Regions from separate parts of the Cupriavidus sp. Agwp_2 genome, predicted to be linked through region 2. Evidence: predicted binding sites of a transcription regulator. Region 2 holds the regulator's gene; the other holds the start of a gene.
The links. Region 2 encodes FNR, which switches genes on or off when oxygen is low (the NO sensors DNR and NnrR bind a similar motif). Its sites were predicted from a motif close to TTGATNNNNATCAA; they were not measured.

Region 1 (14,617 bases), on a different replicon from region 2:
CTCAACACCGGCGACTACGCCTATATCGCCGACGGCGAGCTCTTTATCACCGGACGCGCCAAGGAGACCATCGTCCGCGGCGGCCGCAATCTCTATCCCTACGAAGTGGAGCAGGCCATCGGCGCCATACCCGGCATCCGCAAAGGGTGTGTCGCGGTGTTCGGCAGTCCCGATCCGGACAGCGGCACCGAGCGCATCGTGGTAATGGCGGAAACCGCCGCAACCGAGGAACCGGCGCGCCGCGCGCTGCAACAGCAGGCGCTGAAAACCGCGCTCGATGTACTCGGCATGCCGCCCGACCATGTCGTGCTGGTGCCGCCGCACACCATCCTGAAGACGTCGAGCGGCAAGATCCGGCGCGCCGCTTGCCGCGAGCGGTTCGAGCATGGCGGCACCGGCCTCGGCGATGCCGCCCCCTGGCTGCAGATTGCGCGTTTCGGCTGGCAGGCGCTGCTGCCGCAGCTGCGGCGCGGCCGGCATGCCGCCGCCGGGCTGTCCTATTCGTTGTACACCTGGCTGTTGTTCGCCGCGATGGCGCCGGTGACGTGCCTGGCCTCGGTGGCGATGCACCGGCCCGCCATGGGCTGGGCGCTCAGCCACCATGCCGCCCGGCTGCTGCTGCGGCTGGCCGCGGTGCCATGGTTCGTGCAGGGGCTGGAGCAGCTGCCGCGCAACCGCGCCTGCGTGCTGGTATCGAACCATGCCAGCTACCTGGACGGCATCGTGCTGATCGCCGCACTGCCCATGCCGGTGTGCGTAGTGGCCAAACGCGAACTGCAAGCGCAACGCATTCCGGGCGCCTACCTGTCCAGCATCGGCGCCGACTTCATCGACCGCTTCGACAACGTGCGCGAATCCGAGGCCATCGCGCGCCTGGTCGCGGCGGTGCGTGACGGACGATCCGCCCTGCTGTTCCCGGAAGGCACCTTTGGCCGCGAGCCGGGGCTGCAACGTTTCCGCTCGGGCGCCTTCCTCGCCGCCGCCCGTGCCGGCGCGCCGGTGGTTCCCATTGCGCTGCGGGGCACCCGCTCGGTACTGCGAGACGGCCAGTGGCTGCCGCGCCGCGGCCCGATCAGCGTCGTCATCGGCCGGCCCGTGCCGCCTGACGGGCAGGACTGGCCGGCGGCAATGCGGCTGCGCAACGCGGCCCGCGCCGAGATCCTGCACTACTGCGGCGAACCCGATGCACTGCGCGTGAAGGCCCAGCCTGCGCGGCCCCACCTCGCGCGGCAGCTGCCATGATCCCGGTTGGCCGGACCGGGCGCCGGCCTCCGGCAGTTGCACCGGCAGTTACCCCTGCAGTTACCCCATAAGGCAATGGACACCTTTGCAACCGCCCCGATGTGGGCCGGATTCTTCATCCTGGTGCTGGGCACGCTGCTCGTGGATATCTTCGTCCTCGGCGGGCGGCATGCGCACCGCGTCTCCACGCGCGAGGCGCTGGGGTGGACCCTCGTCTGGATGACCCTGGCCGCGCTTTTTGGGCTGGCACTCTGGTATGTGGTGGCCGAGGACGCCGGCCGGGATACAGCCTCTCGCAAGGTGCTGGAGTTCTACACCGGCTACCTGATCGAGCTGTCGCTGTCGGTCGACAACATGTTCGTGTTCGCGATGATCTTCAGCTACTTCGCCGTGCCGCCGGAGCTGCAGCGCAGGGTGCTGCTGCTCGGCGTACTCGGCGCAATCCTGATGCGCGCCGCCATGATCCTGGTGGGAGTGTGGCTGATCAGCCAGTTCGCCTGGATCCTCTACGTGTTCGGCGTGTTCCTCGTCATCACTGGCATCAGGATGCTGTTCATGTCCCGGCATGCCCCCGACCTCTCGCGCAATCCCATCGTCCGCTTCCTCTGCGCCCACATGCGGATCACCTCGGACTATCACGGCGAACGCTTCTTCGTGCGCATCGACGGCCTGCGCTATGCGACCCCGATGTTCGTGGTAGTGCTGATGGTGGAAGCGACCGACCTGGTGTTCGCCGTCGACAGCATCCCGGCGATCTTTGCCGTGACCACGGATCCCTTCATCGTATTCACCTCGAACATCTTCGCGATCATGGGGCTGCGAGCCCTGTATTTCCTGCTGGCCAACCTGGCGGCGCATTTCCAGTACCTGAAGTACGGCCTCGCCATCGTGCTCGCTTTCATCGGCGCCAAGATGCTGGTCGAGCCGTGGTTCCATATACCGGTGCACTGGTCCCTGGGCGCGGTCGCGATGACGCTGTTCGTCTCCGTCCTGCTCAGCCAGGCCAGGACCAGGCGAGCCGCCGCAGCGGGCGATCAGCCGGGCCGCAGCGGCGCACCGCGCGAACGCGGTGCCGGTAACCGGCGCACATGAGGAGCAAGCCATGAACAAGATCCTGCTGGCGACCGACGGGTCGTCCTATAGCGACGCGGCTGCGCGCTACCTCGCGCAAAGCCCGTTGCTGACCCGCGACTTCGTCGTGCACGTAGTGCATTGCGAACCGGATGTGCCGGGCGACATCAAGTCCTTCATCGACCGCGGCACGCTCGACGACTGGCATCGCGAGCAGAACGAGAAGGCGATGGGCTCGGTGGCCACCATCCTCGGCGAAGCCGGGATCCCGTTCGAGCGCCATGGCTTCACAGGCTTTGCGCCGACCCGCATCGTCGAGTATGCAAGCCAGATAGGGGCCAGCCTGATCGTGATGGGCTCGCATGGCCGCGGCGGCTTTCTCGATGCCATCGTCGGATCGGTAGCCAGGCGGGTCCTTGCCCATGCGCACTGCCCGGTGCTGTTGATCAAGGATTAGCAGCGCGTCGGTCCACTTCTCCACGCCATGCCGTGAGGGCGCTGCGCTATCCCGCGGGATAGCGCAGCGCCCCGTGCATGCATGCGCCTGCGCGGCACGCACGCAACCATCTTCGGCTCCGCGCACAAACCGTTGCGTGTCATCCATCCCGGTTTGATGCCAGTCAATCCCCTACTCGCAGTGTGTCCGCATCATCACTGCAAGCGCCTGGTGCCAGTTCGCGCCCCACAAGCACCGCGACAACAGCTTTCCACAACCCGCTGAACCACGGCACCATGAAAGCAAGAAGATGGCTTTACCCCGCATTCGCGGCACTGCCGCTCTCACTCTGGCTGGGACTTCCCCAGGCAGCCACCAACCCCGCCAAGGCCGCACAGAAGCCTGAAACCAAGGCAGAGCAAAAGGCGACGATCCCCACGCTGACCACGGCCGAGTTCGATCACGCCAGGCAGATCTACTTCGAGCGCTGCGCCGGCTGCCACGGCGTGCTGCGCAAGGGCGCGACCGGCAAGCCGCTGACGCCAGACATCACACGCGCGCGCGGCTCGGAATACCTGAAGACCTTCATCAAGTACGGCAGCCCGGCCGGCATGCCGAACTGGGGCACATCCGGTGACCTCTCCGACAAGGAAGTCGACCTGATGGCCCGTTATATACAGCTCGATCCGCCGACGCCGCCGGAATTTTCACTGGCTGACATCGAGAAAAGCCGCAAGGACATCCTGCCCGTCGCGCAACGGCCGTCGAAGAAGATGAACCAGTACAACCTGGACAATCTCTTCTCGGTCACGCTGCGCGATGCCGGCGAGGTCGCGCTGATCGACGGCGACAGCAAGCAGATCATCAGCATCGTCAAGACCGGCTATGCGGTGCATATCTCGCGCATGTCGGCATCGGGCCGCTACCTGTACGTGATCGGGCGCGATGCGCGGCTGGACCTGATCGACCTGTGGCTGCCCAAGCCCGACATCGTCGCCGAGGTCAAGATCGGCATGGAGGCGCGCTCGGTCGAAACCTCCAAGTACAAGGGCTATGAAGACAAGTACGCGGTGGCGGGCTCGTACTGGCCGCCGCAGTACGTGATCATGGAAGGCGATACGCTCAAGCCGCTGAAGGTGGTGTCCACGCGCGGCATGACCGTTGACAACGAGTACCACCCCGAGCCGCGCGTCGCCTCGATCGTCGCCAGCCACTACCACCCCGAGTTTGTGATCAACGCCAAGGAGACCGGCAAGATCCTGATGGTCAACTACTCGGACCTGTCCAACCTGAAGACCACCACCATCGATTCGGCCAAGTTCCTGCATGATGGCGGCTTCGATTCCACCGGGCGCTACTTCCTGGTCGCGGCCAATGCGTCCGACAAGATCGCCGTGGTCGACACCAAGGAAGACAAGCTCGCCGCGCTGATCGAGGTGGGCAAGACCCCGCACCCGGGGCGCGGCGCCAACTTCACGCATCCGAAGTTCGGCCCGGTCTGGGCCACCAGCCACCTCGGCGACGAAACCATCAGCCTGATCGGCACCGATCCCGCCGGCCATGCGGCGCAGGCCTGGAAGGTGGTGCAGACGCTCAAGGGCCAGGGCGGCGGCTCGCTGTTCATCAAGACGCATCCCAAGTCCTCGAACCTGTGGGTCGATACACCGCTCAATCCCGATGCCAAGCTGAACCAGTCAGTGGCGGTGTTCGATACGCGCAACCTGGAAGACGGCTTCAAGGTGCTGCCGATCGCCGATTGGGCCGGCCTGAAAGGAGCCGGCGCCAAGCGCGTGGTGCAGGCCGAATACAACCAGGCCGGCGACGAGGTCTGGTTCTCGGTCTGGGGCACCAAGGACGGCGAGTCCGCACTGGTGGTGGTCGATGACAAGACCCGCACGCTCAAGACCGTGATCAAGGACAAGCGCCTGATCACGCCAACCGGCAAGTTCAACGCCTACAACACACAACACGACGTCTACTAACAACCCGCGGCACCGCACCGCTCTGTCGGTTGCGGTGCCCGGTTCCATTCCCCCCAAACGGAGAAATCAAGATGAAGCACCCCGTCCAACTGCCTGCTCGCCTGCCCGCGCTGCTCGCAGCCGCCGCCTGTGTCCTGTCGTTCGGTGCCGCCATGCCCGGCGTGGCCCACGCGAACCAGCAGCTTGCATCCAGCAAGGCCTGCCTGTCCTGCCACGGCGTCGACAAGAAGGTGATCGGACCGGCCTTCAAGGACATCAAGGCCAAATACGCGGGCAAGAAGGACGGGCAACCGCATATGGTCCAGTCGATCCTCAAGGGCAGCAATGGCCAGTGGGGCGCGATGCCGATGCCGGCCAACGCCGTCAGCGAGGCCGAGGCCAATACGCTGGCCAAATGGATCCTCTCGCTCTGATTACCCGGGCATGGCGTGGCGCCACGGTGAACGTACTCGCCGCGACGCTGCTGGCCGCGCCGGCCACTGCGCCAGCGCAGTCAGCGCCCCCTCCCGTTCGGCAGGCGCAACTGGCGCACTGGCTGCGCGATGACTGCGGCGCCTGCCACGGCATGACGCTGCGCGGCGGGCTGGGTCCGCCGCTGACGCACGAGGCGCTGGCGGACAAGCCGCCGGAAAGCCTGGTGGCCACCGTGCTGTACGGGCGGCCCGGCACCGCCATGCCGCCCTGGCAACCCTTCATGACGCAGGATGAAGCCCAATGGCTGATCGAACGACTCCGGGCCGGCGACCCGCCGGCCGTCATGCCAACCAACGCGGCGCCGGCACGCTGATGCGCGGCCTGGCCGCCGCGCTCGGCTGCGCCGCGGCACTGTTGGCCGGCTGCGCCGGCGCGGTGCGCGGCACCGGCGATCTCGGCGTGGTGGTGGAACGTGCCGCCGGCCGGCTGCAGATCGTGGAAACCACCGGCATGACGCGGCTGGCCACGGTCGACGGGCTGGGCGACCTGTCGCACGCCAGCGTGGTGTTCTCGCGCGATGCGCGCTACGCCTACGTGTTCGGCCGCGATGGCGGGTTGACGCGCGTAGACCTGCTGGACGCGCGCATCACGCACCGCATCCTGCAGGCCGGTAACAGCATCGGCGGCGCGATCTCGCAGGATGGCCGCGTGGTGGCCGCGCAGAACTACGCGCCTGGCGGGATCCGGCTGTTCGATGCCCAGACGCTCGAGCCGCTGGCGGACCTGCCAGCCATCGGCCAGGACGGGCGCCGCGCCAAGGTGGTGGGCCTGGCCGACCTGCCGGGCCGGCGCTTCGCCGCCAGCCTGTTCGAGTCCGGCGAGATCTGGATCATCGATGCCGCCGATCCGCGCCAGCCGCAAGTGGCGCGCCTGCCGGCCGGGCGCGAGCCCTACGACGGCCTGGTCACGCCCGACGGCCGCTGGTATCTGGCCGGGCTGTTCGGCGAGGACGGCCTGGCGCTGGTCGACCTGTGGCAGGCGCCGCCGCAGGCACGCCGCATCCTCGCTGGCTACGGCCGCGGCGGCCAGCCGCTGCCGGTCTACAAGATGCCGCACCTGCGCGGCTGGGCGATGGCGCAGGGCCAGGCATGGCTGCCGGCCATCGGCCGCCACGAAGTGCTGGTCGCCGACCCGGCGCGCGGCTGGCAGCAGACCGCGCGCGTGGCGCTGGCCGGCCAGCCGGTCTTTGTCATGGCACGCCCGGACGGCCGGCAGGTCTGGGTCAACTTCGCCTTCCCCCACAACGACGCCGTGCAGGTCATCGACACCGCCACACGCGAGGTGGTGCGCACGCTGCGCCCGTGCCGCGGCGTGCTGCACATGGAATTCACGCCCAAGGGAGAGGCACTGTGGCTGTCCTGCCGCGACGACAATCGCGTCGAGGTCTACGACACCGCCACGCTGGCGCGCATCGCCACGCTGCCTGCCGACAACCCCAGCGGCATCTTCTTCACCGCGCGGGCACAGCGCTTTGGCATGTAAGGGGCAGCATGCTAGACGAACGCACCCTGTACGACACGCTGCAGCGCGACTTCCCGCTGCAGCCCCGCCCCTACCAGGCGCTCGCGGAAGGACTGGGCCTGTGCGAGCACACACTGCTGTCGCTGCTGGCGCGCGACCTGGGAGCGGGCCGGATCAGCCGCGTCGGCGCCGTGTTCGCGCCCAACGTGATCGGCGTCAGCACGCTGGCCGCGCTGAGCGTGCCGACGGGGCACCTGGATCGCGTCGCCGCGCGCATCAGCACCTGCGCGTCGGTCAGCCACAACTACGCACGCAGCGGCCACGCCTACAACCTGTGGTTCGTCGCGGGTGCGCGCGAGCGCGGCACGCTGGATGGCACGCTGGCCGCCATTGCCGACATGGCCGGGCAAGTGCCGCTGGATCTGCCGATGGCGCGCGAGTACCACATCGACCTGGGCTTTGCGCTCGGTACCGGCAAGCGCGGCACGCCGGCCCGGCGCCGGACCGCCGCACCCGTGCCGCCGATCTCGCTGGATGCGGATGACTGGCGCCTGGTGGCGGCGCTGGAGGCGGGCCTGCCGCTGACGCCGCGCCCGTTCCAGGAACTGGCGTCGCGCACGCGGCTGCCGCTGCCGCGGGTGCTGGAGCGGATTGCACAATGGTCGGCACTGGGCGTCATCCGGCGGCTGGGCGTGGTGCTGCGCCATGGGCGCTTCGGCTATGGGCACAACGCCATGTGCGTGTGGGACGTGCCGGACGCCCGTGTCGACGCGATCGGCCTGCGCCTGGCACGCCAGCCGCGCGTGACGCTGTGCTACCGGCGCGAGCGGCGCCTGCCGGCCTGGCCCTTCAACCTGTTCGCGATGATCCATGCCCGCGATGCGCACGACCTGCGGCCGGCGCTCGACCACATCCGCGCCACCGCCGGGCTGGACCAGACACCCGGCGCGGTGCTGGTCGGCACCCGTTGCTACAAGCAGCGCGGCACGCGCTACGCCACGCAGGAGGCGGCATGAGCATGGCCGCCGATGCCTCCTGCGCCGTGCTTCCCGACACCATCGACGCCACCGACCGCCGCATCGTCAACGCGCTGCAGCGTGGCCTGCCGCTGGTGCCGCGGCCGTATGCCGAGGCTGCCGCCGCGCTCGGCATCGAGGAAGACGAACTGCTGGCGCGGCTGCGCCGGCTGCTCGACCGCGGCGTGCTGACACGCTTCGGCCCGCTCTACCAGATCGAGCGCGCGGGCGGCCGCTTCGTGCTGTGCGCCTGCCACGCGCCGGCACAACAGCTCGCCGCCGTGGCCGGCGCGATCAACGCCTTTCCGGAGGTCGCGCACCACTACCAGCGCACCCACCACCTGAACCTGTGGTTCGTGCTGGCGGTCGCGCGGGCCGAAGACGTGGCCCCGGCGCTCGATCGCATCGCCGCCGCGGCTGGCGTCGAGATCCTGCCGTTTCCCAAGGAACGCGAGTTCTTCGTCAACCTCTACCTTCCCGCATGATGTCCGCCGACGCCCACGATGCCATCGACCTAGCCTTGATCCGCGCCACCCAGGCGGGCCTGCCGCTGGAGCCGGCGCCGTTCGCGGCCGTCGCCGCCACGCTGGGACTCGACGAAGCCGAAGTCATCGCCCGGCTGGCGGCAATGCATGCGCGCGGCACGCTGCGCCGCATCGGCGCGGTGCCCAACCACTACCGGCTGGGCTGGCGCGCCAACGGCATGACCGTGTGGGATGTGGACGATGCCTGCGTCGATGCGCTCGGCGAACTTGTCGGTGCGCTGCCCTTTGTCAGCCACTGCTACCTGCGCCCGCGCCGGCTGCCGCACTGGCCTTACAACCTGTTCGCGATGGTCCACGCGCGTGCCCGCGCCGACGCGGCGCCGCAGATCGAACGCATCACGGCACTGCTGGGCGACGCCTGCCGCGCGCATGACGTGCTGTGGTCCACCCGCATCCTGAAGAAAACCGGCCTGCGCCTGCCGCCGGCCGGACCTGCCCCACAGGAGCCACGCTGATGTTCCGCCTGTCCCGTTTCATGGAAGCCCTGCGCGACGCCGGGCCGGTGCCGCCCGCCCGCAAGGCCGCCGGCCCGGTCGTGATCTGGAACCTGATCCGCCGCTGCAACCTCAATTGCCGCCATTGCTATGCCACTTCGGCCGATACCGACTTCAAGGGCGAACTGGATACCAACGAGGCGCTGCGCGTGCTGCCGCAGTTGCATGACGCGCGCGTGCCGGCGCTGATCCTGTCTGGCGGCGAGCCACTGCTGCGGCCGGACCTGTATGACATTGCCGCGCATGCGCGCGCGCTTGGCTTCCATTTGTCGCTGTCGTCGAACGGCACGCTGCTCGATGCCGGTCACGCTGCGCGGCTGGCCGCGGCAGGCTTTGACTATGTCGGCGTCAGCCTGGATGGGCTGCCCGCCACGCACGACCGCTTCCGCCGCAGCAACGGTGCCTTCTCGCAGGCACTGGCGGGATTGCGGGTCGCGCGCGCCGTCGGCCTGCGCGTCGGCGTGCGCATGACGCTGACCGAAGCCAACGCCGCGCAGTTGCCCGACCTCGTCGCGCTGGCCGAACGCGAAGGCATCGACAAGTTCTACCTGTCCCACTTCAACTACGCCGGCCGCGCGCGCAGCCATCGCGCCGAGGATGCCCGGCATGCGCGCACGCGCGCCGCGCTGGACTGGCTGTTCGACCATGTCTGGCAGCGCGCTTGCGCGGGCCATGCCGGTGACTTCGTCACCGGCAACAACGATGCCGACGGGGTCTACCTGCTGTACTGGATCGCGCAGCGCTTCCCGCACCGCGTCGCCGACATGCGCCGGCGGCTGGAACAGTGGGGCGGCAACGCCACCGGCGTGGGCGTCGCCAATATCGACAATCTCGGCAACGTACATCCCGACACGATGTGGTGGCACGTCACGCTGGGCAACGTGCGCGAACGGCCCTTCGGAGAGATCTGGGCGAGCCGCACCGACCCGCTGATGGCGGGACTGGCCAGCCGGCCGCGCCCGCTGCAGGGACGCTGCGCTGTCTGCGCGCACCGTGCCATCTGCAACGGCAACACGCGCGTGCGCGCATTCACGCTGACCGGCAACGCGTGGGCGGAGGATCCGGGCTGCTACCTCAGCGATACCGAGATCGCCGCCGCGCCCGGCTCGGAGGTGGCGGCATGACGCGCATTGCCCGATGGCTCCTGTCCCTGGCTCTGGTTGGCGGGATGCAATCCGCGTTCGCGCTCGATCCCGCCGCGCTCTATGGCCAGCACTGCGCCGCCTGCCATGGCGCCGACCGCCTCGGCGCCATGGGCCCCGCGCTGCTGCCGGAAAGCCTGGAGCGCCTGCGCGCCAGCGAACTCGACACCGTGCTGCGCGACGGCCGCGCCGCGACGCAGATGCCGGCCTTCGGCGCCACGCTGGCCGCCCGGGAATTGCAGGCGCTGGCGCGCTGGCTGCGCACGGCGCCCGCCGCCGCGCCGCAGTGGAGCACCGACGCGATCCGCGCCAGCCACGTCGTCACGCACGCGCCCGGCACGCTGCCCGCGCGTCCCGTCTTCAGCGCCGATCCGCAGAACCTGTTCGTGGTCGTCGAGGCGGGCAGCCATCACATGACCGTGCTCGACGGCGACCGGCTGGCACCGATCCATCGCTTTGCCACGCGCTTCGCCCTGCACGGCGGCCCCAAGTTCAGCCGCGACGGCCGCTATGTCTACATGGCCAGCCGCGACGGCTGGGTCAGCAAGTACGACCTGTGGAACCTGGCCTACGTCGCCGAGATCCGCGTCGGCATCAATACGCGCAACGTTGCCGTCAGCGACGACGGGCGCTGGGTGCTGGCCGGCAATACGCTGCCACGCACGCTGGTGCTGCTGCACGCCGACGACCTGTCGCTGGCGCGGGTGATCGACGTCAAGGGCCGCAGTGGCGATGCCTCGCGGGTATCTGCGGTCTACGACGCGGCGCCGCGCCGCAGCTTTATCGCAGCGCTGAAGGACATTGCCGAGGTCTGGGAAATCCCGTATGCCGACGCCGCCGGCAAGCCCCTGGCATCGCTGGCGCCGCGCGCCATCGTGCTGGACGATGTGCTCGACGATTTCTTCTTCGACCAGCCCTACCGCCACATCCTCGGCGCGTCGCGCAGCGGGGGCGGGCAGGTGATCGACCTCGACCAGGGCCGCAAGGTGGCCTCGCTGGCGCTTGGCGGCATGCCTCACCTCGGCAGCGGCATCACGTGGCAACGGGACGGCCATGAAGTGATGGCGTCGCCCGACCTCGGGCAGGGGCGCATTTCGGTAATCGACATGCAGGACTGGCACACCGTCGCCGCCATCCCGACCAACGGCCCGGGTTTCTTCCTACGCAGCCACGAGAACAGCCGCTACGCCTGGGCCGACGCGATGATGAGCCCGCGGCGCGACACGCTGCAGGTGATCGACAAGCTGACCCTCCAGGTCGCCGGCAACGTCACGCCCAGCCCGGGCCGCACCGCCGCGCATGTGGAATTCACGCGCGACGGGCGCTATGCGCTGGTCAGCCTGATGGAGCGCGACGGCGCGATCGTGGTCTACGACGCCGCCACGCTGCAGGAAGTGAAGCGCATCCCGATGGACAAGCCCATCGGCAAGTACAACGTCTTCAACAAGACCACGCGTTCGGCTGGCACCAGTCATTGACGCGCTGCCGCCGCGCGCGCAGGAGTCCTACACATGAACTCTCCCCTCAAGCCCGGCAAGGTCTGGCTGGTCGGCGTCGGCCCCGGCAGCCCAGACCTGGTCACGGTGCGCGCGATGCGCGCGCTCGCGTCCGCCGACGTATGGCTGGTCGATGACCTGGTCTCGCCGGAAATGTCCTGCTATGCCCGGCCCGGCACGCATGTCGAGTGGGTCGGCAAGCGCGGCGGCCGCTGCTCGGTCACGCAGGCGCGCATCCAGCAGCTGACGCTGCAGCATGCGCTGGCCGGCCGCACCGTGGCGCGTGTCAAGGGCGGCGATCCGCTGCTGTTCGGCCGCGGCGGCGAAGAGGCCGCCTTCCTGCGCGCGCACGGCGTGCCGGTGGAAGTGGTCAACGGCATCAGCAGCGGCATGGCGGCGGCGCAGGCCCTGGGCGTGGCGCTGACCCACCGCGCCCACTGCCACGGCGTGACCTTCGTCACCGCGCATACCAGCGAACACGGTTCGCCCGACTGGAACGCGCTGGTGCGCGGCGGCACCACGCTGGTGATCTACATGGGCATGAGCCGGCTCGCGGCGATCCGCGACGGGCTGCTGGCGGCCGGCATGCGCGCCGACATGGCGGCGGCGGTCGTGATGCATGCCGGCGGCGCGGAAGAGCGTTCGTGGACCGGCACGGTGCAAACGCTGGCCGAAGCATTGTCCGCCGGGATGGCCAGCCCGGCGGTGGTGCTGGTGGGAGGCGTGGTGGCAGAGGCGATGCCGCGGATGATGGCGATGTCGTCCGCCGCCCAGTAGCGCCCGCCGGCGGGGCTCCCCCTCCCGCCCGGGATATGGCACCATCGTTGGCACGCCCCACCTGCCCCGCAATCGCCCCGCAATCGCCAAAAGTGGCTGCCCTGACACATCACTCCCCCAAGCTGCACCTGACCGCCGGTCGTGGCTTTGCCTTGCACGAAAGCCGCCACGCGGGATTCCGGCGCGAATGGCATACGCACGACTGCAGCATGCTGCTGTGGACGCGCGCCGGCCGCCTGCGCAGCGTGTGGGAAAACCAGCCCGACGCGCAGCATCCCGGCCCGGTGGCGACCACGCTGGTACGCGGCGGCGCCGTCCTGCTGCCGGCGTCGACGCGCCATTTCACCACGGCGGAAGCCGGCCGCCAGCATCACGGCGAACTCTACCTGGCCCCCGACAGGCTGCACGGCCCCGCACCGTACGGCGCGCTGCGGCTCGACGGCGCTGCGCTGGCGATGCTCGAAGCGCTGCTGACGCCCGGCCTTGCGCCTGCCAGCGCGGAACTGCTGGTGCGCGCCATCGTCGGCCAGGTCATGGCCAGCCCGCTGCTAGCGCTGCCGCAGGAGCCCGCCTCGCTCGCGCTCCGGCTGGTGCGATGCTTCAGCGCGGCGCTGGAGCGCGACCAGGCGCTTCCGTCGATCGATGCCGCGGCCTGCACCCTGGGCGTCTCGGCGCGGCAGCTGCAGCGCGCCTGCCAGCTGGAGTTCGGCGCCAGCCCGGTCGCGGTCCGCCGGCGCGTGCTCGCGGCGCATGCGCGCAGCCTGCTGGCCGCAGGGTTGCCGTTGTCCCGCGTCAGCGAGCGCCTGGGCTTTGCCAGCAGTGGCCATCTCGCACGCCTGCTGCGCGAGGTGCCGCCAGCCGGCTGAGCACACTGGCCGGGGGCTTACCTGCCATTCAGGCCAGGGAGGCCATTCAGGCCAGGCAGGCTTCCAGTTCGATCTCGATCCAGGCACAGTCCGGCAGGCTTGCCACACCCACCGCGGTGCGAGCGGGGAGCGCCTGCGCGGGGAAGGCCAGTGCCAGCACGGCGGAGGCGCTGTCGACCACCAACGAATGCCGGGTGAAATCGCCGTGCGCGCGCACGAAGCCGCGCAGCCGCGTAACCTGCCGCACTGCCGCCAGCTGGCCGCCGGCGGCTGTACGCAACGCGGCCAGCGCGTTCAGCATCGCCACCTCGGCGGCCCGGCGAGCGCCCGGGATATCGGCTTCAGTGGCGCAGCAGCCGGCCAAGGCAACGCCGTCGCGTCGCGGCGTCTGGCCGCTGATGCTGATGCGCCCGTCGATCACGCAGGCCGGGGCGTAACTGCCGCGCGGCACGGGCGCGGGCGGCAGCACAAAGCCCGCGGCCGCGAGCCGGCCTTCCGGCGTCGTGGCACTCATGGCTGGCTCCATTGCACCGCGCCGCTGAGCCAGCAGCCCTGCGCGGTGCCGTCGGCGGCCACGCGCGGTGCCACCACGATCTCCGACGGGCGGCCCATGGTTTCACCCTGCCGTACCGCCAGCACTGGCGCGACACCCCGAGAATTGCCGGCAAGGTGACCCCACAGCGCAGCCGCGGCAATACCGGTGGCGGCATCCTCCGGGTAGCCGGAAGAGCGGGGAAACTGCCGTGCATGCACCGCCCGCGTGGCCGGCGGCGTTGCCGGGTCGCCCGTTGCCGCGTCCGCGTACGGATACAGCCCGGTGGACCCGATCGCATCGCACAACGCCGCCATCCGTGCGAAGTCCGGCCGCAACGCGGCCAGCGCCGCCACGTCCGGCATCGCCACCAGTGTCTTGACGCGGCTGGTGCAGGCGTTGGTCATGGCAATGCCTGCACCATCGCCGGGCAGGCCCAGCACCGCGGCGACCGCCCGGCGCTGGGCCGCATCCAGCGCGCTCGCCTGCACCGGCGGCTGCGAAATCCACACCCGTTGCGCCGCGTCGTCCCAGCGCGCCGTCACGCTGCCGCTCAGCGTCTCGATGCGCGCGGCCGGCGTGGTCCAGCGGCCCCACTGCCGCAACGCCCACAACGCGCCCACCGTGGCATGGCCGCACATTTCCATCTCGTGCCGCGGCACGAAAAAGCGCAGGCGCAGGTCCGCCCCATCGGCCGACGGCGGCAGCACAAAGGCGGATTCATGGCCGTGGCGCGCCGCAACCTGCTGCATGTCCGTCTCGGACATGCCTTGCGCATCGGCCACCAGCGGCACCGGATTGCCGCCGCCGGGGCCGCGCACGAATACGTCGATCAGCGCGACGCGGCCGCGCGCTGGCATGGTGTGTCGCTGTGGCTTATTCAATCGTCGCTCCCACGGACCGGGCAGTCGCGCCCCAGTAAGACAGGTCGTGCTGCACGGCGGCCAGCATCTCGGCAGGTGTGCCCGGCCGCGCCGTCACGCCCTTGTCCGCAAGTTCGCGGATAGTGTCCTTGTCCGCCAGCACCTGGTTGAGCACGTGGTTCATGCGCGCGATCACCGGCGCCGGCGTCCCGCGCGGAAA
Region 2 (14,617 bases):
AAGCGCCAGCCGCTGGCCAGCGACACTAGCTCCACGCCGCGCGGGCGCCAGTCCTGGCGCAACTCCTCCAGCAGCACGCGGACGGTGTCCGCGCCGACATCGTCGGCGAACAGCCGTCGCAGATCATTGACGCGCAAAGGTTCCTGCGCGCAGATCAGCGCCGTCTCGAGGACGATCTTCGCCTCTTGGGTATTCATGTTGATGGTGTGCAGCCTGTCTTTGCACCTGCTCCCGGACGGATCCGGGGCACCGGAGATTTTGGATACAGCGACGCCAATGCCATCGCCATCTCATTGCGCAGCTCACCCGGATACCTGCTGCATCCAAGCCGTGCACTTCCATTCTTTGCATCGAGTTGCCGGGTCACTCCGGCAGGAGATCGTTCGCATGCCGCCATGGGCCGGTCAGCGAACCTCTTGCGTGGCACATCCGAAAACCGGACGCTGCTGTCGGCGAACTGAACGCCTCGGACGCAAGAAAAACGGGTATCGGGAGCAAGGCCGGCATCTCCAACACCGCAGTGCCAGCCGGGCTTTGATCTTTTGAACCGGATGGACCGCGGGCCGGGCCGGGCATCGAACCACCAACGCTTCCCGCCGCCGTGGGCGTGCCTTCTGGTAGGAAGGCCGCTTGGCGCTGCTCGCCGTTGCTTACAAAACACCGCGCGATACCGCAATGTTGGCGATTGTATGGCATTCCCGCCCTTGCCCGCAACCATCATTCGCTGCGCCGCGCGCCCCATGCGCCTCAAAAGACCAGGCAGAAACCCTGCTCTGCCAGCGAATGTGGCAGCAACACCGCGCGCGCCAGGCCAAGGGCCCCGAACGCCATGACCGCCACGCCCGCGCCCACCCGCACCGCGCGCTGCCGCGACAGGCTGCGCAGGTAGCCGGACAGCCCCGACAGCACCATCAGGTTGGGCAGCGTGCCGACGCCGAACACGCCCATCACCAGTGCGCCGGAACCGGCATTGCCGGCGAGCAGCGCAAGCGTCAGCGCACCATAGACCATGCCGCACGGCACCAGCCCCCAGGCCAGTCCAACCCCGTAGCGCCTGGCAAGGCCCCCATGCGCACGCACGAACGCGGGCATGTTGCCGCCTAGCCGGCCCAACTGCCGCGCCACGCCACTGCCAGCCCGCGCCGCCAGCCGCTCCAGCCATGCCACGGTAAAGGCATTGCCGCGCAGCAGGCGCCAGCCCGACCACAGCAGCATCGCGCTGCCGGCACCGAACAGCCAGCGCTGCAACGGCAGGTAATCCTGCTTCCACGCGCCGGCGCCGATCGCGCCCAGTAGCGCGCCTAGCATCATGTAGGTCGAAATCCTGCCCAGGTGCATTGCCAGCAACTCGCCGACCCAGGCAGCACGGCTGCGCACGAAGGTCATGGCCGCAACGCTGCCACGTGGTTGTTCGACTGCCAGCGCGATGCCGCCACACATTGCTGCACAGTGCACGCCGCCCAGCAATGCCAGCATAAAAACGCTAATTAGCACACCAAATGTCAAATCTGGCTCCCTGCCGCATCACATCGCACGGTAAAATGTCCTGATCGCGCCCTCGCATCCAATCTTGCAGGTTCCAATTGCTTACCTCCATTCCAATCACCGAAATGTCGCCCCGTTGCTCCACATGCGCGATGGGGCAACTGTGCCTTCCGGTTGGCATGTCCCAGCAAGACCTTACCAAGATGGACACGCTGGTGCAGGAACGCATCCGGGTCCATAAGGGTGAGACCTTGTATCGCATGGGCGATCCCCTCACCGCGGTTTATGCCGTTCGCTTCGGCACGCTCAAGACGCACGTCACGACCGAAGACGGCCGTTCACAGATTACCGGTTTCCATCTGCCAGGCGAGATCGTCGGACTCGACGGCCTGGGGGAAATGCAGCATGCCTCTGACGCGACCGCGCTGGAAGATACCGAAGTCTGCGTAGTCCGCCTTGGTGACCTCCAGACCCTGTCCGCAGACCTGCCTTCGCTGCAGCACCAGTTCCTGCGGCTGATGGGCAAGGAAATCACGCACGACCAGCTGATGCTGGTGACACTCGGCTCGATGCGCGCCGAAGAGCGCCTGGCCGCGTTCCTGATCAACCTGTCGGAGCGCCTTTCGGCACGCGGGTACTCGTCGACCGAATTCGTGATGCGCATGAGCCGCGAGGAAATCGGCAGCTACCTGGGCCTGAAACTGGAAACCGTCAGCCGCCTGTTCTCGCGCTTCGCTGAAGCCGGCCTGATTCAGATTCGCCAGCGCCACGTGAAGCTGGTGGATCTCGCCGGCATCAAGCAGCTCTACAGCCGCAGCTGCTGACCCTTTCCCACACCACACCACACCACACCGCATTGCGCTTGCGCCGCACAGGGCGGCGCAAGCATCCCCCTTCACTCCAGCTCGTCGGTATCGCTAAGTCGCGTCGGCATCGTGTACAGCGTCAGCCCGCTGGACAGCGCGCAGAATATCCACGCCAGCAGGAAGCTCATCGTATAGATCGATTCGCGCGACGCCTCGATCGGATGCCCGAAGAACTTCAGGTCGCCGGGATCCACGACCGAGAACACCGTCGCGGTGGCGAAGCCCGCCATCAGGAACCCCGGCCACAAGACCCACATCAGCCAGCGCAACCTCATGGCTGCCTCGCTGCGCTCGGCTGAGGCCGCACTGCCTCCGCCTTCTCGACCACCAGTCCATGACGCGCCGCGCCCTGCACCGGCATGTCAGGATGCGACGACGCAAGCCAGATGGTGACGCCGCACGCCACCATCGCGACCAGCGGGCCGCTCATCAACAGCCACGGCCACGGCTCTTTCCACCACGGATTGCCTTGCTGATTCATCATGCCCCCTTAAGTTCTGCACCGAGCGCCTGGCGTCACAGGTCGCGCGGCACGATAAAGCTGGTGGTTTGCCGGATCTCGGCGCTGCCCCGCTCAGTTGCTTCGCTGGTCACCGTCACGCTGATCTTGTGCGTGCCTTGCGCGGCGTATTCGATCGGCACGCGTATGCGGATCGGCAACAGCCGGTTCGACGTCGGCGCCAGCGACTCGGCCTGCTTGTCGTATTCGACCGTCAGGTTTTTCAACTCGTCGCTGTCGGCTCGCACGCTGATGTGCATCGGCCCTTCAGTCGTGTTGATCAGCTGCAGGCGATAGACGTTCTCGATCCAGCGGCCCTCGACTTCCCGGCCCAACGCGCCGCGGTCGCGGATGATGTCCACCTTCAGCGGCGTGCGCAGCGCGATCGAAGCGACGAAGCCCGCAAGCAGCGCAACCCACACCACCGAATAGATGATGACACGCGGGCGCATCAAGCGCTTGCGCGACGCTGCCGCCGACAGCGCCTTGCGCATGGCATTTTCCGACGTGTACCGGATCAGGCCGCGCGGATAGGACATCTTGTCCATGACCTGGTTGCAGGCGTCGATGCAGGCACCGCAGCCGATGCATTCATACTGCAGGCCGTCGCGGATGTCGATGCCGGTCGGGCACACCTGGACGCAAATGCTGCAGTTGACGCAATCGCCCAGGCCCGCCTGGCGATGATCGGTCTTGCGCGAACGGCTGCCACGCGGCTCGCCCCGGCCGATGTCGTAGGTAACGACATAGGTGTCGCGGTCGACCATCACGCTCTGGAAACGCGCGTACGGGCACATGTACTTGCATACCTGCTCGCGCATGAAGCCCGCGTTGCCCCAGGTGGCAAACGCGTAGAACAGCATCCAGAACGTCTGCCACGGGCCCAGCGACAAACTCGCCAGCTCGCCGCCAAGTTCACGAATCGGCGCGAAGTAGCCGATGAAGGTGAACCCAGTCCACAGGGCGATCAGTACCCACAGGAAGTGCTTGGTGGCCTTGAGGCGCAGCTTGCGCAGGCTCCAGGGATCGCCATCCAGGCGGATGCGCGCGATCCGGTCGCCCTCGATCCGCCGCTCGATCCACATGAATATCTCGGTATAGACCGTCTGTGGACAGGCATAGCCGCAAAACAGCCGCCCGGCAATTGCCGTGAACAAGAACAGCGCCAGCGCCGAAATGACCAGCAGCACGGCGAGGTAGATGACATCCTGCGGCCACAGCACCAGCCCGAAGATATAGAACTTGCGTTCGCCAAGGTCGAACAGCACGGCCTGGCGTCCGTTCCACTGGAGCCAGGGCGTGCCGTAGTAAATCAGCTGGGTGAAGAGGACCAGCCAGACGCGCCAACTGGAGAATGCGCCCGTGACCGAGCGCGGATAGATCTTGCGGCGGACCTCGTACAGTGTTTCATCCGAGGTCTCGGCAGGCGCAGCGGCCGACCGCTGGGGGTCGGCCGCCCGGGCCACTTCTTCGGTCCCGGGTGCGTTCATGGATGGTTTCTCCTGCGGGCGGCCCGCGCCCGCGCAGATGAGTCGCCTGTCATTGGCCGGCACCCCCGCCGGTATTGGACAGGCCCCAGACATAAGCCGTCAGCATGCGGATCCGCTCTGGCGTCAGGATCTCTTCATGTGCCGGCATATGGTTGTTATGCCCCTTCAGGATGGCATCGACGATGCTGGCTTCCGAACTGCCATACAGCCACACGTTGTCGGAGAGGTTCGGCGCACCCAATGCCTGGTTGCCCTTGCCGCCGGCACCGTGGCAAGCCGCGCAGGTCGACTTGAAGGTGCTCTCGCCACGCGAGGCGCGGATGGGGTCCGATGAAAGTCCCGACAGCGCGCGGACATACTGTGCCACGTCGCCAGCCAGCTTGCCGTCGATGGTGGATGCGAACGGCGGCATCACACCATTCCGGCCCTTGGAAATTGTCTGCTGGATGGTTTCGGGTTCGCCGCCATACAGCCAGTCACCGTCGGTCAGGTTGGGGAACCCGCGGCTGCCGCGCGCATCCGAACCATGACATTGCGCGCAGTAGTTAAGGAAAAGACGCTGGCCGATCTCGCGCGCCTGCGGATCGCCCGCCACCTGCTTGACGTCCATCTTCAGGTACTTGGCGTAGATCTCGTTCTGCATCTTCTCCTGCGCGGCACGGTGCGCCGCCAGTTCGTCTTGCGTCGAGAACTTCAGCACGCCGGCGTAGGAACCCAGGCCCGGATACAACACCAGGTAGACCAGCCCGAAGATGCAGGTCAGCAGGAACATCCACATCCACCATCGCGGCAGCGGGTTATTCAGTTCGCGCAGGTCGCCGTCCCAAACGTGGCCGGTGTCGCCGCCAGCGTTGGCGGTCTTGGTGATCTTGCGTTGCGAGAACAGCAGCCAGACACACCAGACGATGCCCACGAGCGCAATCGCGGCAATGTAGTAACTCCAGTAATCGGAAAAGAAATCGCTCATGGCTAGGTGTTCCGGCTCGATGTTGTCGTGGTTTCGTCAGGCAGCGCGAACGGCAGCATGGCGGATTCCCGATTGGCGTTCTGCCGGCCGGCCGACCAGGCCCACCAGCAAATCCCGAGGAAGACGACCATCGACACGACGGTCGCAATTGCGGTGATCATGGCTGCCATGGCTTACTCCTTGGCCGGTGCGGCCGCTTCCGCGGCGGGTGCCGCCGGCGTAGCCGTTGCAGCAGTGTCCACGCGCACGTTGCGGCGGTTGGTGCCCAGCGCCTGGAGATAAGCCACCAGCGCATCTTCCTCGGTCTTGCCCTTGAGTTCGTCCGGCGCCTTGGCGATATCGGCGTCGGTGTATGGCACCCCAAGCCTTACCAGTGCCCGCATGCGAGCCTGGATATCGTTGGTCGGCAATGCAGCCTTCTCCAGCCACGGGTAGGAAGGCATCACCGACTCGGGCACCACGTCGCGCGGATTGCGCAAGTGGATACGCTGCCAGTCGTCCGAATAGCGGCCGCCGACGCGCGCCAGGTCGGGGCCGGTACGCTTCGAGCCCCACAGGAACGGGTGGTCGTAGACCGACTCGCCCGCGGTCGAGAAGTGGCCGTAGCGCTCGGTTTCGGCCTGCAGCGTACGCACCTGCTGCGAGTGGCAGCCGACGCAGCCTTCACGGATGTAGACATCGCGGCCCATCAGCCGCAGCGGCGAATACGGCGTGATACCCGGATCCGGCTTGGTGGTGGAGTGCTGGAAGAACAGCGGCACGATCTGCACCAGACCCGCGATGCTGACCACGAGGATCGTGCAGATGATCAGCCAGCCGATGTTCTTCTCCAGCGTTTCGTGGGAAAAGAATCTTTGTTTTTCCGACATCTTTCTATCCTGGAATGATCAGTGTGCGGAGGCAGGGATGCTGGCCGGGATCGGCGCATCCACGGCACGCTTGCCGACGATGGTCTTGGCGACGTTGTAGGCCATCAGCAGCATGCCGGACAGGAAGCAGATGCCACCCAGCAGACGGATCAGGTAGAACGGATACTTGGCCTTGACCGCCTCGACGAAGGCATAGGTCAGCGTGCCGTCGGGTTGCGTGGCGCGCCACATCAGACCTTCCATCACGCCGGCGATCCACATCGAGGCGATATACAGCACCACGCCGATGGTCGCGATCCAGAAGTGCCATTCGATCAGGCGCACGCTGTACATCTGCTTCTCGCCGAACAGTCGCGGGATCAGGTAATAGAGGGAACCGATGGAGATCATCGCGACCCAGCCCAGCGCGCCGGAGTGCACGTGGCCAATGGTCCAGTCGGTGTAGTGCGACAGCGCGTTGACGGTCTTGATCGACATCATCGAGCCTTCGAACGTGGCCATGCCGTAGAACGACAGCGCCACCACCAGGAACTTCAGGATCGGATCGGTGCGCAGCTTGTGCCAGGCGCCCGACAGGGTCATGATGCCGTTGATCATCCCACCCCACGAAGGCGCCAGCAGGATCAGCGAGAACACCATGCCGAGCGACTGCGCCCAGTCCGGCAGCGCGGTGTACTGCAGGTGGTGCGGGCCGGCCCACATGTAGGTGAAGTTGAGCGCCCAGAAGTGAACGATGGACAGGCGGTAGGAATAGATCGGACGCTCGGCCTGCTTGGGAATGAAGTAGTACATCATCCCCAGGAAGCTGGTGGTCAGGAAGAAGCCCACCGCGTTATGGCCGTACCACCACTGGATCATCGCATCCTGCACGCCGGCATAGGCCGAGTAGGACTTCCACAGCGACACCGGCATCTCGATATTGTTGACGATGTGCAGCAGCGCGATGGTCAGGATGTAGGCACCGAAGAACCAGTTGGCGACGTAGATATGCCGCGTCTTGCGCTTGACGATGGTGCCGAAGAACACGACCGCGTAGGCCACCCAGACCGCGGTGATCAACAGGTCGATCGGCCACTCGAGCTCGGCGTATTCCTTCGACGAGGTGATGCCCAGCGGCAGCGTGATGGCCGCGGCGACGATGACCAGTTGCCAGCCCCAGAACGTGAACGCAGCCAGCGGGCCGCAGAACAGGCGAGCCTGGCAGGTCCGCTGGACCACGTAGTACGAGGTCGCGAACAGCGCGCTGCCGCCGAAGGCGAAGATCACCGCATTGGTATGCAGCGGCCGCAGGCGGCCGAACGACAGCCAGGGCGTGTTGAAATTAAGTTCAGGCCAGATCAGCTGTGCTGCCAGCAGCACGCCGACGGCCATGCCGACGATCCCCCAGACTACCGTCATGACAGCGAACTGTCTTACGACGCCGTAATTGAAGGTGTCGACGCGTGAAGACGCGGCAGTGACATCCATTCAGACCCCCAAAGCTTAGAGAAGAGAAAAAACCTACTGACGTTGTGACTTTAGAAAAACCCCAGCTTCGGTGCGTTGATCTTTATCAAGTCGCTCAAGACCGGCAATGAACCTCGTGGCGCGGCGCCGGTCCGAAGCCCACGGCGTGCCAGGACATGCGTGCATCAAGGCTTGTCGTTGTCCAGCAGGATCGATTCCGCGGGCCGGTCAAGGTCGTCGTACTGTCCCGCATGCAGCGCCCACCACAGCGCGGCCGCAATCACGACGACCAGCACCAGGCTCATCGGCACAAGCAGGTAAAGCGTTTCCATGAAGCTCCTAGGCTGACTTGCGGCCGGCGCTCAGCAAACGCCAGGCATTGGCCACCACCAGCAGCGACGACAGCGACATGCCGATGCCGGCCATCCACGCCGTCACCAGCCCGGTCGCCGCCAGCGGGATTGCCACAACGTTGTAGAGGAAGGACCAGCCCAGGTTCTGCCGCACCACGCGCCGCGCCTTGCGCGACACCGCCAGCGCGGTCGCGATCTCGTCGATGCCGCCGTGCGTGAGCACGGCGTCCGCGCCGGCCTGGGCCAGCGGCGCGCCGCTGCCGATCGCGATCGAGACCTGCGCCTGCGCCAGCACCGGGGCGTCGTTGATGCCGTCGCCCACGGCCAGCACCACCGCCCCGCCCTGCTGCAGCCGCGCGACGTAGTCGCGCTTGCCTTCGGGAGTGACCTCGCCGGCGACGTGGGCGATGCCGAAGTGCTTTGCCCACCAGTGCACGGCCGCGGCGTTGTCGCCGGAGACGAGGTGGTAGCGCACGCCCAGCTCACCGAGCCGCGCCAGCAGCGCGGACGTCTGCGCGCGCTCGACATCGGCCAGCATGAAGCTCGCGAGCACGCCGTCCCGTGCTGCCAGCCACACGACCGTGGCACCGGGATGGGTCGGGTCCGCAACCGCCGGCTCCAGCACGGGGGTGTCGCGGGCAACGAGGCCGCGCGCGAAATCCAGCCGGCCGAGCCGCAGGCGGCGCCCATCGACCGTGGCCTCAAGGCCCTGCCCGGGCACGTTGCGGATCCCGGTGACCGTCCCCGCATGGCCCCCGCCGTCAGGCGCCGCCGCGAGCAGCGCGCGTGCGATGGGGTGCTCGCCGCCGCGTTCCATCGCCGCGGCCAGTGCGAGGCATTGCGATGCGCTCAGGTCGGCCTGCGGCCGCACCGCGGCCACGGCAAAACGCCCTTCTGTCAGCGTGCCGGTCTTGTCCAGCACCACGTCGGTCACGCGCGCCAGGGTCTCGAGTGCGTGGCCGCGCGTCAGCAGCACGCCGCGCCGCGACAGCGCGGCGCCCGCGGCGGCCAGCGCGGCCGGGGTGGCCAGCGACAGCGCGCACGGGCAGCTGACCACCAGCACCGCGATCGTCACCAGCAGCGCGCGTGATGGATCGATCCACAGCCCCCACACCAGCCCGGTCAGCGCCGCAAGCACCAGCAGCGTCGCCACGAACCAGCCGGCGACGCGGTCGGCCAGCGTGGCCAGGCGAGGCTTCTCGGCCAGCGCGCGATCGAGCACCGCGACGATCTCGGCCAGGCGGGTTCCGGCACCCACGCGCGACACGCGCAGCTCCAGCGGGCTGGCGGTATTGAAACAGCCGGCCAGCACGCTGTCGCCGGCACTGCGGCGCACCGGCCGGCTTTCGCCGGTCAGCATGGACTCGTCCAGTTCGCTGGCGCCGGCGACGACGGTGCCGTCGGCGGGAACGATCTCGCCCGCCTTCACCCGGATCAGGTCGCCCTGGCGCAAACGTGCCACCGGGATGCGTTCACCCGTGGCCCCTACTCCGCCAAGGCGCTCGCAGGTGGCGGGCAGCTGGCGGGCGAGCATCTCGGCGCCGCTGCGCGATGCCTGGCGCACGCGCAGTTCGAGGTAGCGGGCAAGCAGCAGGAAGGCGACAAACATCGTCACCGAATCGAAATAGACCTCGCCGATGCCGCGCACGGTGGCCAGCGCGCTGGCGAGAAACCCGGCGCCGATGCCGATGGCGACCGGTACGTCCATGCCCATATGGCGCTGGCGCAGGCTGCGCCAGGCGCCGGCAAAGATCGGCGATGCGGAATAGAAGACCACCGGCAACGTCAGCGCAAAGCTGGCCCAGCGCATCAGCTGCAGCTGGCCGGGGTCGATGGTGGCCTCGTGGGTGTAGATGGGCCACGCGTACATCATCACCTGCATCATGCCGAGCATGGCCACGGCCATGCGCATCAGCAGGCCGCGGCGCGCGCGGCGGTCCTGCTGGTCGCTGCGCGAGACCTCGAACGGCCATGCCATGTAGCCAATGCCGGCGAGTGCCGCCAGCAGCCCGGCCACGGACTGCGTGCCTTCGCGCCAGCGCACCACCACGCGGCGGGTGGCGACATTGGCAACCGCGGACTCCACGCCAGGCTGGCGCGTCAGGTGCTGCTCGATCAGCCAGGCGCAGGCGGCACAGCGGATGTTTTCTGGCGCCAGCGTGATTTCGGCGCGGCCGTTGTCGAGCGGGCGCACGAACTGGCTGCGCAATTCGGGGGTGTCGTAGGCGGCCCAGACCGGCTCGGCCTCGCGCCGCGCCGCGTCGTCGATCGGGCGGGCAAAGCGGGCCTCGTCGCCGTAGAGATGGGCAAAGCCGGCGGCATGGAGGGTCTGCGCCAGCGCCTGGCAGCCGCCGCAGCAGAAGATCCTGCGCGCGCCGTCCAGTTCGGCGGCCAGCGGTTCGGCCTGCGTGACCGGCAGGCCGCAATGGAAACACGCGAGCCGCGCCCCGGCTGCGGCCGCGTTGACGCCAGGCGACGCGGACGTTGCATGCGAGGCCAGCAGGCTGGCGGAAGGAATGGTGACTGGGGACGACATGGGGACCTTTTTCTACCCACTGCAGGGTATAGGGCGGTCCCGGCATCGACCTTGATATAGGTCAATGCGGCCCGGCTATCGTCGCGCCGGGCCGAAATACAACACTCGGCAACCCTCAGGTGAGCGACGTGTCCATGGTGCGGCGCTCGGATTCCAGGTACTCGCGCGACTGCATCTCGATGATGCGTGACACGGTCCGGTGGAATTCGTTGGCCATCTGCCCCTCTGTGTAGAGTTCGTCAGCCGGCACTTCCGCCGACATCAGCAGCTTGACCTTGTGGTCGTAGAAGACGTCGATCAGCCAGGTAAAGCGCCGTGCTTCCGACGACATGCGCGGCGTCATGCGCGGCACGTCGGACAGGATCACGGTATGGAACTGCGAAGCCAGCTCCAGGTAATCGTTCTGCGAGCGCGGCCCGCCGCACAGCGTGGCGAAGTCGAACCACACCACGCCATTGGCCTTGCGCAGCGAGCGCAATTCGCGGTGCTCGATATGCAGCAGCGGGGACTCGTCGGCCACGCCGGCAATCGACGTAAAGGCATCGCGCAGCGCCGAGTTCGCCTTGGCGTCGAGCGGCGTGTGGTAGGCCTGTACCTGTTCCAGTGCGCGCTTGCGGTAGTCGATGCCGGCATCGACATTGAGCACGTCCATCTTCTGCTGGATCAGCGCGATGGCTGGCAGCACACGGTCGCGATGCAGGCCATCCGTGTAAAGCAGGTCGGGCCGGTAGTTCGAAGTCATCACGAACTGCACGCCGTTGTCGAACAGCTGCTGCAGCAGGCGGTGCAGCATCATCGCATCGGCGACGTCGCTGACGTGGAACTCATCGAAGCAGATCAGGCGGAACCGGCGCGCGATGCGCTTGGCCAGTTCGTCGAGCGGGTCCGGGCGGCCGCGCAGCTCTTCGAGCTGGCGATGGACCTCGCGCATGAATTCGTGGAAGTGTAGCCGCGTCTTGCGCACCACCGGCACGCAGGTATAGAAGCTGTCCATCAGGAAGGACTTGCCCCGCCCTACCCCGCCCCACATGTAGACGCCCTTGGGCACGTCGGGACGGACCAGCAGCTTCTTCAGCGCGTTGTTGCGGCGGCTCTTGTAGGCCACCCATTCGTCGTAGCACTGCTGCAGCCGCGCCACGGCCCGCAACTGCGCCTCGTCGGACGTGTAGCCGCGCTCCTTCAGTTCCTTCTCGTAGTACTCAGTGACGTTCATGCTGGGGGCTCACGCGGCACGCGCCGCAAGTGAAAACGGCGCGCCGCTGGTGCGGCGCGCCGGTACTCAAACAATGCGAGGCATGCGCCTTACATATTGAGCTGACGCTTGTCGACAGCCAGCGCGGCTTCGCGCATGACTTCCGACATCGACGGGTGCGGATGGCAGACGCGGCCGATATCTTCGCTGGCGGCCTTGAACTCCATTGCCACCACGGCTTCGGCGATCAGGTCCGACGCATTGGCGGCAACGATGTGCACGCCGAGGATCTCGTCGGTCTTGGCGTCGGCCAGCATCTTGACGAAGCCTTCCGGATGGCCCATGCCCAGCGCACGGCCGTTGGCCATGAACGGGAACTGGCCAGCCTTGAACTCGCGGCCTTCGGCCTTGAGCTGGGCTTCGGTCTTGCCAACCCATGCGATTTCCGGGAAGGTGTAGATCACCCACGGCACGCAGTTGTAGTCGATGTGCGGCTTCTGGCCGGCGATGCGTTCGGCCACGGCCACGCCTTCGTCTTCGGCCTTGTGCGCCAGCATCGGGCCGCGCACCACGTCGCCGATGGCCCACAGGCCCGGCACCTTGGTAGCGCAGTGGTCGTCAACCTCGATGAAGCCGCGCTGATCGGCGGCCAGGCCGACAGCGTCCAGGCCCAGGTTGTCGGTATTGGGCACGCGGCCGACCGACACGATCAGGCGATCGACTTCCAGGGTCTGGGCGGCGCCATCCTTGTCGGTGTACTTGACGGTGACGCCATTCTTGCCGGTGGTCACTTCGTTCACGTTCACGCCGAGGCTGAACTTCAGGCCCTGCTTGGTCAGCTGCTTCTGGGCTTCCTTGGCCACGCCTTCGTCGGCGGCGCCCAGGAACGCGGGCAGCGCTTCCAGCACGGTCACGTCGGCACCCAGGCGGCGCCATACCGAGCCCAGCTCCAGGCCGATCACGCCGGCGCCGATCACGCCCAGCTTCTTCGGCACGGAAGGGAACTTGAGCGCGCCCTCGTTATCGCTGACGAGGTCGTTGTCGACCGTGATACCCGGCAGGTGGCGAGCCTTCGAACCGGTGGCGATGATGACCTGCTTGGCGGTCACGACCTCACCGGCGACCTCGACCTGGAAGCCCTCGGCGGTTTTGCCGACGAACTTGCCGTAGCCCTTGAGCAGCGTCACCTTGTTCTTGCGGAACAGGAACTCGATGCCCTTGGTCATCTTGCCAACGACATCGTCCTTGCGCTTGAGCATCTTGGACACGTCGACCTTGACGTCGCCCACGGTGATGCCGTGGTCGGCCAGGTGGTGCTGGACGTTCTCGAACTCTTCCGAGGAAGCCAGCAGTGCCTTGGAGGGGATGCAGCCCACGTTCAGGCAGGTGCCGCCCAGGCGCGGTTCGTTCTTGGGATCGTCGTAGGCGTTGCCTTCGCAGCAGGCCACGTTCAGGCCGAGCTGGCCGGCGCGGATCGCGGCGATATAGCCGCCGGGGCCGGCGCCGATCACCAGCACGTCGAATTGTTTGCTCATGGGAATTCCTTTGTGGCGCCGGCGGCGTGTGCCGGCGCGCGATCAACACTGGAGATGCGCACCGCGCGCGTCGGCGTTGACCGACGCGCGCGCGGGGACCGTCGATTACAGGTCCAGCAGCAGGCGGGCCGGATCTTCCAGCGCGTCCTTCATGGCGACCAGGCCCAGCACGGCTTCGCGGCCGTCGATGATGCGGTGGTCATAGGACATCGCCAGGTAGTTCATCGGGCGGATCACGATCTGGCCGTCTTCCACCACCGGGCGATCCTTGGTGGCGTGCACGCCCAGGATGGCCGATTGCGGCGGGTTGATGATCGGGGTCGACAGCATCGAGCCGAACACGCCACCGTTGGAGATCGAGAAGGTGCCGCCGCTCAGTTCTTCCAGCGACAGCTTGCCGTCACGGGCCTTCACGCCGAATTCAGCGATCTTCTTTTCGATGTCAGCCAGGCTCATCTGGTCGGCATTGCGCAGGATGGGCACCACCAGGCCGCGCGGCGAGCCCACGGCGATACCGATGTCGAAGTAGCCGTGGTAGACGATGTCGTTGCCGTCGATCGAGGCGTTGATCAGCGGGAACTTCTTCAGCGCGTGCACCGCTGCCTTGACGAAGAACGACATGAAGCCCAGCTTCACGCCGTGTTCCTTCTCGAAGCGGTCCTTGTACTTGTTGCGCAGGTCCATCACCGGCTTCATGTTGACTTCATTGAAGGTGGTGAGGATGGCGTTGGTCGCTTGCGATTGCAGCAGGCGCTCGGCGATACGGGCGCGCAGGCGGCTCATCGGCACGCGCTCTTCCGGACGGTCGCCCAATGCGGCGAAGTCGACCGGAGCGGAAACCTGCTGCAGGGCCGGCTTGGCCGCGGCCGGAGCCGGGGCAGCCTTGGCGGCAGGTGCGGGAGCAGCGGCGGCGCCCAGCACGTCGCCCTTGGTGATGCGGCCGTCCTTGCCGGTGCCGGCAACCTGGCCAGCCGACAGGCCGGCTTCGGCCATCAGCTTGGCAGCCGACGGCATGGCCACGGCGCCAGCGGCGGCCGGGGCAGCTGCAGCGGCCGGTGCCGGGGCGGCAGCAGCGGGAGCCGGGGCGGCGGCTGCGGGGGCAGCGGCGCCGGCGGTGGCATCGGTGTCGATCCTGGCGATGATTTCGTCGGCCACGACGGTGTCGCCATCGTTCTTGACGATAATCGACAGGACACCAGCCGACGGGGCCGGCACTTCCAGCACGACCTTGTCGGTCTCGATCTCGATCAGGATTTCGTCCTGAGCAACGGCTTCGCCCGGTTTCTTCTTCCAGTTGAGCATGGTCGCTTCGGCGACCGACTCGGACAGCTGCGGAACCTTGACGTCAACAATAGCCATGGTTGTGAATTCCTCGTGTT

Region 1: LPA45_RS28045 (nitrite reductase) is a predicted target of FNR. The motif match lies at 2,924-2,937, and genes of this name have one in related genera.

What each region holds. Positions count from the first base shown of each region.
Region 1 covers NZ_CP088084.1:2,256,896-2,271,512, reverse strand. Annotated here, with positions in the region: gene LPA45_RS28060 (AMP-binding protein) at 1-1,242, shown strand, start outside; gene LPA45_RS28055 (TerC family protein) at 1,318-2,334, shown strand; gene LPA45_RS28050 (universal stress protein) at 2,345-2,770, shown strand; gene LPA45_RS28045 (nitrite reductase) at 3,046-4,731, shown strand; gene LPA45_RS28040 (c-type cytochrome) at 4,803-5,144, shown strand; gene LPA45_RS28035 (cytochrome c) at 5,126-5,518, shown strand; gene LPA45_RS28030 (cytochrome D1 domain-containing protein) at 5,446-6,687, shown strand; gene LPA45_RS28025 (Lrp/AsnC family transcriptional regulator) at 6,696-7,682, shown strand; gene LPA45_RS28020 (AsnC family transcriptional regulator) at 7,685-8,167, shown strand; gene LPA45_RS28015 (AsnC family transcriptional regulator) at 8,167-8,682, shown strand; gene nirJ (heme d1 biosynthesis radical SAM protein NirJ) at 8,682-9,845, shown strand; gene LPA45_RS28005 (nitrite reductase) at 9,842-11,341, shown strand; gene cobA (uroporphyrinogen-III C-methyltransferase) at 11,375-12,136, shown strand; gene LPA45_RS27995 (helix-turn-helix domain-containing protein) at 12,229-13,002, shown strand; gene LPA45_RS27990 (RidA family protein) at 13,049-13,516, opposite strand; gene LPA45_RS27985 (PhzF family phenazine biosynthesis protein) at 13,513-14,394, opposite strand; gene LPA45_RS27980 (tripartite tricarboxylate transporter substrate binding protein) at 14,411-14,617, opposite strand, start outside.
Region 2 covers NZ_CP088083.1:2,249,926-2,264,542, forward strand. Annotated here, with positions in the region: gene scpB (SMC-Scp complex subunit ScpB) at 1-197, opposite strand, end outside; gene LPA45_RS10575 (sulfite exporter TauE/SafE family protein) at 748-1,506, opposite strand; gene fnr (fumarate/nitrate reduction transcriptional regulator Fnr) at 1,584-2,309, shown strand; gene LPA45_RS10585 (hypothetical protein) at 2,381-2,626, opposite strand; gene LPA45_RS10590 (FixH family protein) at 2,623-2,832, opposite strand; gene ccoG (cytochrome c oxidase accessory protein CcoG) at 2,868-4,340, opposite strand; gene ccoP (cytochrome-c oxidase, cbb3-type subunit III) at 4,390-5,307, opposite strand; gene LPA45_RS10605 (CcoQ/FixQ family Cbb3-type cytochrome c oxidase assembly chaperone) at 5,310-5,477, opposite strand; gene ccoO (cytochrome-c oxidase, cbb3-type subunit II) at 5,481-6,176, opposite strand; gene ccoN (cytochrome-c oxidase, cbb3-type subunit I) at 6,195-7,643, opposite strand; gene ccoS (cbb3-type cytochrome oxidase assembly protein CcoS) at 7,808-7,954, opposite strand; gene LPA45_RS10625 (heavy metal translocating P-type ATPase) at 7,962-10,511, opposite strand; gene zapE (cell division protein ZapE) at 10,627-11,724, opposite strand; gene lpdA (dihydrolipoyl dehydrogenase) at 11,814-13,238, opposite strand; gene odhB (2-oxoglutarate dehydrogenase complex dihydrolipoyllysine-residue succinyltransferase) at 13,344-14,597, opposite strand.